Regions from separate parts of the Kribbella sp. NBC_00359 genome, predicted to be linked through region 1. Evidence: riboswitches for the same ligand, from Rfam matches in the RefSeq annotation. Region 1 holds a riboswitch; the other holds the start of a gene.
The links. Region 1 has a riboswitch for cobalamin ahead of OG876_RS37785 (putative cobaltochelatase). Riboswitches for the same ligand answer to the same signal wherever they lie in the genome.

Region 1 (4,890 bases):
CGGATCGCGGCGATCCGTAGTACCTCCGCCGCCTGGAGCAGACCTTCGGCAAGGGGTGTGCGCCCACCGGTCGGTAGCGACTCGAGACGTCGTACGGCGGTCTCAACGCTGCCGGTGGGCGGCAAGGCAACCGTGGCCGCGGCGCCGGCGAACGTGATGAGGCCGACGGTGTCGCGACGCTGGTACGCGTCGAGCAGCAGCGAGACGATCGCGGTCTTCACTGCCCCCATCCGCTGCTTCGTCCCCATCGACCCCGACGCGTCAACACAGAACAGAACAAGGTTGCCCTCGCGCCCTTCCCGCACGGCGAGCCGCACATCCGAGGGTCGTACGGCGAGCCCGGCACCGGCGCGACCCCGAGCGTGCTGATGCGGGGCGGCGGACCGGATGGTCGCCAGCAGATGCGGACGCCCAGCCTCCCGACCGATGCGGGCGCGATCACCCACCACGCGCCCGACCTCGGTGATCGCCCGGGACCGACGCCCGGCGACACCGGCGCCCGCGGCCTGCACGCTGAGCAGTCGCGCCTTGTAGGGCTCGGAGCTTCCAACCACCTCGCCGACCGGCGCCGGCCGGCCGCCCGCCTCGCCGGCCTCTCGGCCCGCGCCGGTGGCCGCCGAGTCCGAATCGGCGCCGGACTCAGCACCACCCGAGGCGGCCGAGTCGGCATCCGCCCGGCGCCCCTCGGAGCGGTCCGCGCCAGATAGGTTCGCCTCCGACCGGTCTGCTTCCGCCCGGTCTGCGTCGGGCCGGTCTGCGTCGGTCGGATCGGCCGGACTGCCGTCGTCTGTGGGGTCCACTCCCCCACCACCCGGGCCGTCGGGGTTGTCGTCGGGGTTGGGTGGTGGGGTGCTGTCTTGGATGGCTTGTTCTAGTTGGTCCTCGTCGAGGCCGGGGGCGTCGAAGGGGTTCCGGCGGCGGCGGTGGGGCAGGGCGAGTTTGGCGGCGGCGCGGACGTCGTCGACCTCGACGACGGTGCGACCGGACCAGGCCGCGTGAGCGACCGCCGTACGCGCGGTGACCAGGTCGGCGCGCATGCCGTCAACGTCGAAGGACGCGCAGATCTCGGCGATCTGGCGGAGCGCGGCGTCGGTCAGGATCACCTCGGTGATCAGGTCGCGCGCCTTGACGATGCGCTCGGCGAGTTCCCGCTGCGGTCCGTCGTGCCGCGCGACAAAGCCCGCCGGATCGGCCTCGTACGCGAGCCGCGCACGCATCACCTCCACCCGCACGGCAGGATCGCGGCTGGCGACGACGTCGACGGTCAGGCCGAAGCGATCGAGCAACTGCGGTCGGAGCTCGCCCTCCTCCGGGTTCATCGTGCCGACCAGGACGAAGCGCGCCGGGTGCGTGACGGACACCCCGTCACGTTCGACGGTCGCGCGGCCCATCGCGGCGGCGTCGAGCAGTACGTCGACCAGGTGATCGTGCAGGAGGTTGACCTCGTCGACGTACAGCAATCCACGGTGCGCGGCAGCAAGCAGACCGGGTTCGTACGCCGTGATGCCCTCGGCGAGCGCCTTCTCCAGATGCAGCGACCCGAGCACCCGGTCCTCGGTCGCGCCGACGGGCAACTCGACCAGCCGGGCAGGCCGGTTGAGGGCCTCCGTGCTGTGGTGCGGGCCGTCGGGACAGGTGTCGTCAGGGTGCTCGGGGTCGCAGGAGAACCGGCAGCCCGGCACAACGTCCACGGGCGGGAGGATCTCGGTCAGCGCGCGGACCGCGGTCGACTTCGCCGTACCCTTCTCGCCCCGGATCAGCACCCCGCCGATCGCCGGCGAGATGGCCGCCAGGATCAGGGCGAGCTGAAGGTCGTCCATTCCGACCACGGCGGTGAACGGGAATCCGGTGGACGGTGAGGCTGGCCGCATCGGCGGTGGGTCCCTTCGTCGAGCGGGTATCCACGCCCGCCACGGCTGGTACGCCGTACCGCGGTGACCGCGGGCCGGCGGACGGACGCGGATGTCCTGGCTCCCGGGCCGCGTCGACTTCGATCAGGCCCGGTCACAGTGGCGGGACCGCCCCGGACTCCCGGCCTCAGCCGGTCACCGGTGTTCCTCCACAACCGTCGGCCCGATCATGGCACACCCCGCCCGCCCGGCAACCATCACGGTCACGTGGCAACCCCCACGTCGACACCACCGTCCCGAAGTGCATCAGGCCCGGCGGCTCGCGCTCAGTGACCGCGGTGTGGGTCTCGGTCGGCTCTGGGCCTCCCGTCAGCCCGCCTGAGGGTGTTGACTGAGGACGTATGGGGGGTCTGCGGCCCGATCATCGCTTCGCCGGACGCGCAGCCGAACAACGGTTCCTCGGCGACGTGCTGCTCGACGCCGTGGCCGGCGTACCGCACGCGATCGTCATCCATGGCGAAGCCGGCATCGGCAAGACCCGCCTTGCCCGTGAGGTCTGCAGCGATTCGCAGCTGAACGTGCTCTGGGGATCGAGCGTGCACTTCGGTGGCGCGTCGGTCCCGTTCGCCCCGATCGCCGGCGCCTTGCAGGACTGGCTGAGCCGCGCGGATGCCGACGAGAGGGCCGAAACTCTCGCCGGGACCGATGAGCTGAGTGCCTTGCTGCCCTCGCTCGGCGTCAGTGGCGGCGTCGACGCCACGAGGCTTCCGATGCTCGTCGACCTCGTACTCAACCGGATCGCGGTACGACGGCCGACAGTGGTGGTCGTCGACGACCTGCAATGGGCCGACGTCGCCTCCCTGGACGCGATGGCCTACCTGATCGCCGGATTCCGCTCCCAGCCGTTGGTACTGCTGGCCACGTGCAGGACCGAGGAACGCGGCGAGGGGCATCCCCTCCATTCCTGGCTTGCCGACATGCGCCGGATGCCCTTCTTCGGCGAGCTCCGGTTGGATCCGCTGGACCTGGACGGCACCAGCAGCGAGATCGAAGGACTGCTCGGCCAGGCGCCGGACGTCGAACTCGCCGCCGAGGTCCTGGCCAGATCGGACGGCAACCCCTACCTCGTCGAACTGATGGTCAGCGGTCTGTCCGGCGCTGAGCGCACTCTTCCGGCCACCGTTCCCGCTGCGCTCCGCGAAGCCCTGCTCGCCGCCTGGCACAGCCTGTCGGACCAGGCCCGCTTGGTCACCAGAATCCTCGCCGTCGGCGGCCGACCAACCTCATCGGCCGTCCTGACCGAGGTCGCCGCCGCCCACGGACTCGACGCGAGCTCGATCACCCCCTGTCTCGCGGAAGCTCACGACCGCGGTGTCGTGGAAACCGCACCCGACGGCACCTCCTGGTTCCGGCACCCGCTCTTGGCCGACGTCTTGTACGACGGCCTGTCACCAGACCAAGCCGCGGAGCTCCATACCGACTACATCCGCGTACTCGAATCACGTCCCACCGAGATTGAGGCTGCCGACCTCGCGATCCACAACGAAAGAGCCGGAAACCTCGACGCCACCTACCACTGGTCCCTCGTGGCAGCCGATCACGCAGAAGGCCTGCGAGCCCCAACAGAGGAGGCGATCCAACTCCGCCGCGCGTGCGCTCTCTGGGAAACGGTGTCACCGACCATCCGCGGCGGGCGCGACGAGAGAATCGGCCTGTTACGGCGAACGAGCGCAGTCTGCGAGCGGGCAGGCTGGCCCGAGGTTTCAGTCACGCTCCTCACGGAGGCGCTGAGTTTGGTGAACAGGAAGCAGCAGCCGTTGCTGGCCAGCAATCTGCTGGTCTTGAGGGCCAACTGCCGCTGGCAATCGACATCGCCGGCGATGGCCGACCTGGACGAGTTCCTCGAAGCGATCGAGCTGACGACGGACTTCCCCGAAAGTGCGGAACGCGCCGTCGCGTTCGCCGAGCTAGCTGAGACCGAGGGCATGCATGGCCTGCCGAACGCCGAGATGCATGCGGACGAAGGCGTCCGGATCGGCCGCACATCAGGCTCGGTTCAGGCTCTTGGCCGGGCGGTCTGCGCACGCGCGTCGGTGTTGGGGGATTACGCGCCGCTGGCCTCGCTCGCCGAGGCTGACCTGTCACTGCAGATGGCGACGGCCTGCGGAGATACCAACACCGCCAACGACGCCGCCATCATCCGTTTCAATGCCCTGCACGAGCTCGGCCGGTGGGCCGAAGCAGCCGAGCTCACCCGCGCGGCTTACTTCAGCACCCTCGCCGACGGCGCCGGCTCCTGGGCATACTTCCTCGCGGGCATAGCCGCGCTCGAGTTGATCGACCTCGACCGCTGGGACGAGTGCCGGGCATTGCTGCGGTCCGCGCTCGCCGGACGATCCGCCGGGATCCCTGGAGCAGCTGTCAGGCTGGCTGCGAGCAGGCTGAGTGTGAGGTCAGGGAGGACCGAAGAAGCACGACAGCACTTCGATCGGGTACTGGAGTTGATCTCCGACAACTTCAACCCGCTCCGCCCGACCGTGACCTTCATCGGTATCGAACTGATGCTCGCCGAAGGCGCGGCTGCGGAAGCCGTGACCTGGGCACGCCCACGGCTGACGGCTCTGGATCAGCCTCCCGATCCCTGGGACGATGAGGTGCTTCCGCTCTACGCCTGGGCCGCAGCCGAGGCGGCTCGCGTTGCCCGGGATCGCGGTGATCCCGCCGGAGTGGCCGCGGCGGTGGAGGCGCTGGACGGTGTCATCGACGACTGGCCGCGGGAGCCGTTCGTCGACGCCATGGGAGGGGTGGACGTCCAGGCGATGAATCAGGCGCTCTGGGCGGCCGAGATCAGCCGCTGCCGGGATACTCCGGATCAGCCCGAGCGTTGGCGCCGGGCCGTGGAGACCTGCGGTGCCGCGGGGTGTCGTTGGTACCAGGCGATCGCCCAGTGGCGGTGCGCCGAGGCAGAGCTGGCCACTGGCTGGACGTCGCCGGAGGCACGCGACATGCTGCGCCAAGCACACCGAAGCGCGGTCGAACT
Region 2 (4,890 bases), 880 kb from region 1:
ACGGCAGGAACTCGTGCAACGGCGGGTCGATCAACCGGATCGTCACCGGCTGCCCGTCCATCGCGGCCAGCAATTCGAGGAAGTCGCCACGCTGCAGCGGCTCGAGCTCCGTGAGCGCCGCCTCGAGATCGGCGTCGTTGTCCGCCAGGATCAACCGCTCGACCGACTCGCGCCGCTCCCCCAGGAACATGTGCTCGGTCCGGCACAGCCCGATCCCCTCGGCGCCGAAGCGCCGCGCCCGGGCCGCGTCGTCCGCGGTGTCCGCATTGGTCCGGACGCCGAGCCGCCGTACCTCGTCGGCGTGGGTGATCAACCGGTGCACCGACGCCACGAGTTCGTCCCCGGCGTCCGGGGACAGGGAGCCCTCGAAGTACTGCACGACCGGCGACGGGACGACCGGGACCTCGCCGCGGAAGATCTCGCCGGTGGTGCCGTCGATCGAGATCGTCTCGCCGGCCTCGATCACCGTTCCGTTGACCTTGATGGTGCCTTGGGCAACATTCACGTCGAGTTCCTCGGCGCCGCAGACGCAGGTCTTGCCCATGCCGCGGGCGACCACGGCCGCGTGCGAGGTCTTGCCGCCGCGGCTGGTCAGGATGCCCTGCGCGGCGATCATGCCGTGCAGGTCGTCCGGGTTCGTCTCGCGGCGGACCAGGATCACCTTCTCGCCCTTGTCCGCCGCCTCGACCGCGGCCGCGGAGGTGAACACGACCGTGCCGGAGGCCGCGCCCGGCGACGCGCCGATCGCCTTGGTGATCAGGTCCTTGTCCGCGTCCGCGTCGAACCGCGGGAACATCAGCTGCGCGAGCTGCGCACCCTTCACCCGGCGCAGCGCCTCGTCGGTGTCGATCACGCCCTCGTCGATCAGGCTGGTCGCGATCCGGAACGCCGCCGCCGCGGTCCGCTTGCCGACCCGGGTCTGCAGCATCCACAGCTTGCCGCGCTCGACGGTGAACTCGATGTCGCACAGGTCGCGGTAGTGTCCCTCGAGTTTCGCCATGATCGCCATCAGATCGTCGTACGACGTCTTGTCGATCTGCTCGAGGTCCGCGAGCGGGACCGTGTTCCGGATGCCGGCCACCACGTCCTCCCCCTGCGCGTTCTGCAGGTAGTCGCCGTACACGCCGGGCTGGCCGGTCGAGGGGTCGCGGGTGAACGCTACGCCGGTGCCGGAGTCCATGCCGAGGTTGCCGAACACCATCGAGCAGATGTTGACCGCCGTACCGAGGTCGGTGGCGATCCGCTCCTGCCGGCGGTAGAGGATCGCGCGCTCGGAGTTCCACGAGCCGAAGACAGCCTCGATCGCGAGGTCCATCTGGGTCCGCGGGTCCTGCGGGAACTCGCGGCCGGTGTGGTCGTGCACGGCCTGCTTGAACGTCTCGACCAGGCCCTTCAGGTCGTCGGCGTCCAGGTCGAGGTCGTTGCGGGTGCCCTTGGCCTGTTTGGCCGCCTCGATCGCGTCCTCGAAGACGTCGCCTTCCATGCCGAGCACGGTCTTGCCGAACATCTGGATCAGCCGCCGGTAGGCGTCCCAGGCGAACCGCGGGTTGCCGGAGTGGTGGGCGAGGCCGTTCACCGAGTCGTCGTTCAGGCCGACGTTCAGGACGGTCTCCATCATGCCGGGCATCGACACGGCCGCGCCGGACCGGACCGAGACCAGCAGCGGGTCGTCGGCCTGGCCGAGCTTCTTGCCCATCGTCTGCTGCAGCAGGTCGACGTGGTGGTCGATCTCGTCGGCCAGCTCCGGCGGCACCGTACCGGTGGCCAGGTACACGCGGCAGGCGTCGGCCGTGATGGTGAAGCCGGGCGGCACCGGCAGGCCGAGATTGGTCATCTCGGCCAGGTTCGCCCCCTTCCCGCCGAGCAGCTGTTTCATGCTCTTGTTGCCTTCGGCGAAGTCATAGACGAGTTTCGGCACGATCACTCCCTGGGTTTCAGGCGGTGCGTAGGCGCGGTGAGGTGGCCCGCTGGCCCATCGACTCCGGTGGCGGGGGCGTGCTTTCAGAGTAAGCCAAAAAACCAGTCCAGTTGAACACTGGTCTCACGATGCCGACGTGACCCTCCCCACAGGTTGAAGGCCGGAAAACCCTTCCCTGGTTGACAACGCGAGACAATCGGCCGGTTCACCGATGAAACGCCAGAACGACGCGAAACCGCTCTTTCGTCCGGAGTCATGAAGTGCGAATCGTCTCGCCGTACGGCGTTCAGCGGCGTTCACCGGCCTGTGCGCGTACGCTCGTCAGTGCCGACGGTTCGCCCGGTCATGCGGTCTGTGACCTGGCGAGGCAAGAGGGAACCCGGTGCGAATCCGGGACTGCCCCGCAGCGGTGAACGGGAACGACCGCCGTCACGAGCACTGGACGCCCAGCGTCCGGGAAGCGACGGCCAGTAGGTCCACCGGTCAGCGACCGGTCTGCCCGTGAGTCCGAAGACCTGCCGCCGGCGCGCGCACCAGCCGGTGCGCGCGGGAACGGTGGTCTCGTGGGAGGACCCGTCCGGCGTCTTTCGCGACCCCGCCGATCCCCTGGCACGCTCGCGAGGAGAGAGACGTGAACACCATCAAGACAGTGCTGGGCTACCCACGGATCGGGCCGGCCCGCGAACTCAAGAAGGCCGTCGAGAAGTACTGGTCCGGCGACAGCGACGCGGCCGAGCTGGAGACGACCGCCCGCCGGCTCCGGGCCGACACCTGGCGCGACCTGGCCGGCCGCGGCCTCGACGTACTCCCGGGCAACACCTTCTCGTACTACGACCAGATGCTCGATCACGTGCAGCTGTTCGGCATCGTCCCCGACCGCTTCCGGGGCCCGTCCAGGCTGGACACGTACTTCGCGATGGCCCGCGGCCGGGACGACGTCGCGCCCCTGGAGCTGACCAAGTGGTTCGACACCAACTACCACTACCTGGTCCCCGAGCTCACCGAGGACACCGTCTTCCAGCTCGATCCGGCCAAGCCGCTCGAGGACCTCACGGCCGCTCGCGAACTCGGCGTCGACACCCGACCGGTCCTGATCGGACCACTGACCTTCCTCTTGTTGTCGAAGTCCGTCACTCCCGGCTTCGAACCGCTCAGCCTGCTGGACCGTCTGCTGGACGCGTACGCCGATCTGCTCAGCCAACTCGAGTCCGCCGGAGCGGAGTGGGTGCAGCTGGACGAGCCGGCACTGGTCCAGGACCGCACTCCCGCCGAGCTCGACGCACTCCGTCGCGCCTATGACCGACTGGCCACTCTCACCGATCGCCCGCGCCTGCTGGTCGCGACGTACTTCGGTGATCCCGGCCCGGCGTTGCCCGTGCTGACGTCGACCGCAGTGGACGGTCTCGCGGTCGACCTGGTCTCCGCCCCTGGGCTCGTCGACCAACTCGCCGTACTGCCGAGCCTGCGGCGCAAGACGGTGGTCGCCGGAGTGGTTGACGGCCGCAACGTCTGGCGCACTCACCTGGGCGACGCGCTCTCGACCTGCACGAAGTTGCTCGGGTCGGTCGGGCAGCTGGCCGTCTCCACCTCCTGCTCACTCCAGCACGTGCCGTACGACGTGGAGGCGGAAGACGACCTGGATCCACGGGTTCGCGAGCGGCTCGCGTTCGCGCGGCAGAAGGTCGACGAGGTCGTGGTGCTCGGCCGGGCGCTGAGCGAGGGGCCGGGCGTTCTGGTCGATCTCGGCAATCCGTCCGGCGGACCGGTCGAGGAGTCCGGCCTGATCCGCGAACAATCGGTCCGCGACCGGGCTGCTGCGATTCGTCCCGCGGATCGACAGCGGCCGCCGTACGACGAACGCCGTACGGCGCAGGAGTCGATCGGGCTGCCCGCGCTCGCGACCACGACGATCGGGTCCTTCCCGCAGACCGCGGACATCCGCCGGGCTCGTGCCGATCTCCGGACCGCGCGGATCGACGCGGCGACGTACGACGAGCTGATGCGGGCCGAGATCGCGCGGGTGATCGGCCTGCAGGAGGAGCTCGGTCTCGACGTACTCGTCCACGGAGAGCCCGAGCGCAACGACATGGTCCAGTACTTCGCCGAGCAGCTGGACGGGTTCGCGACCACCAAACACGGCTGGGTGCAGTCGTACGGCAGCCGCTGCGTCCGTCCACCGATCCTGTACGGCGAGGTGTCGCGACCGGCCCCGATGACCGTGCCGTGGACGTCGTACGCGCAGTCCCTGACCGAGCGGCCGGTGAAGGGAATGCTGACCGGGCCGGTGACGATTCTGGCCTGGTCGTTCGTCCGTGACGACCAGCCGCTCGCCGTCACGGCCGACCAGGTCGCTCTGTCGCTTCGCGACGAAGTGGCCGACCTGGTCTCGGCCGGGATCAGGATCGTGCAGGTGGATGAGCCGGCGTTGCGTGAGCTGCTGCCGCTGCGCGCCGCGGAACAGAAGGCGTACCTGGACTGGGCGGTCGGTGCGTTCCGCCTCGCGACCGGTGGAGCACCGGCGGGCGTCCAGATCCACACGCATCTGTGCTACTCGGAGTTCGGCGCGGTGATCGCCGGGATCGACGGGCTCGATGCGGATGTGACCACGCTCGAGGCCGCCCGCTCACGGATGGAGATCCTCGGCGACCTCGCCGCGGCCGGCTTCCGGCGCGCGGTCGGGCCAGGCGTCTACGACATCCACGCGCCACGCGTGCCGAGCCAGGAGGAGCTGGCCGACCTGATCGGCCGGGCGCTGGCCGCGGTGCCCGGTGATCGCCTGTGGATCAACCCGGACTGTGGTCTGAAGACGCGCGGCTACGCCGAGGTCATCCCGGCGCTGCGGCACCTGGTCGAGGCGGCGCGGACGGCCCGGAGCTGACCGCAGAGCTCGGCGGGCCTGTCACTGGTTGACATTGCCGTGGGCACCTATCAGGTGCCCACGGCAACCGGCTCATAGCTTCCGGCGCGTTCGG

Region 2: linked by a shared signal. The riboswitch ahead of metE (5-methyltetrahydropteroyltriglutamate--homocysteine S-methyltransferase) and the one ahead of OG876_RS37785 (putative cobaltochelatase) in region 1 are both predicted to bind cobalamin.

The regions. Positions count from the first base shown of each region.
Region 1 covers NZ_CP107975.1:7,768,016-7,772,905, forward strand. Annotated here, with positions in the region: gene OG876_RS37785 (putative cobaltochelatase) at 1-1,871, opposite strand, end outside; cobalamin riboswitch at 1,941-2,082, opposite strand; gene OG876_RS37790 (helix-turn-helix transcriptional regulator) at 2,252-4,890, shown strand, end outside.
Region 2 covers NZ_CP107975.1:8,643,154-8,648,043, forward strand. Annotated here, with positions in the region: gene ppdK (pyruvate, phosphate dikinase) at 1-1,921, opposite strand, end outside; cobalamin riboswitch at 2,233-2,455, shown strand; gene metE (5-methyltetrahydropteroyltriglutamate--homocysteine S-methyltransferase) at 2,550-4,796, shown strand; gene OG876_RS41690 (vWA domain-containing protein) at 4,869-4,890, opposite strand, start outside.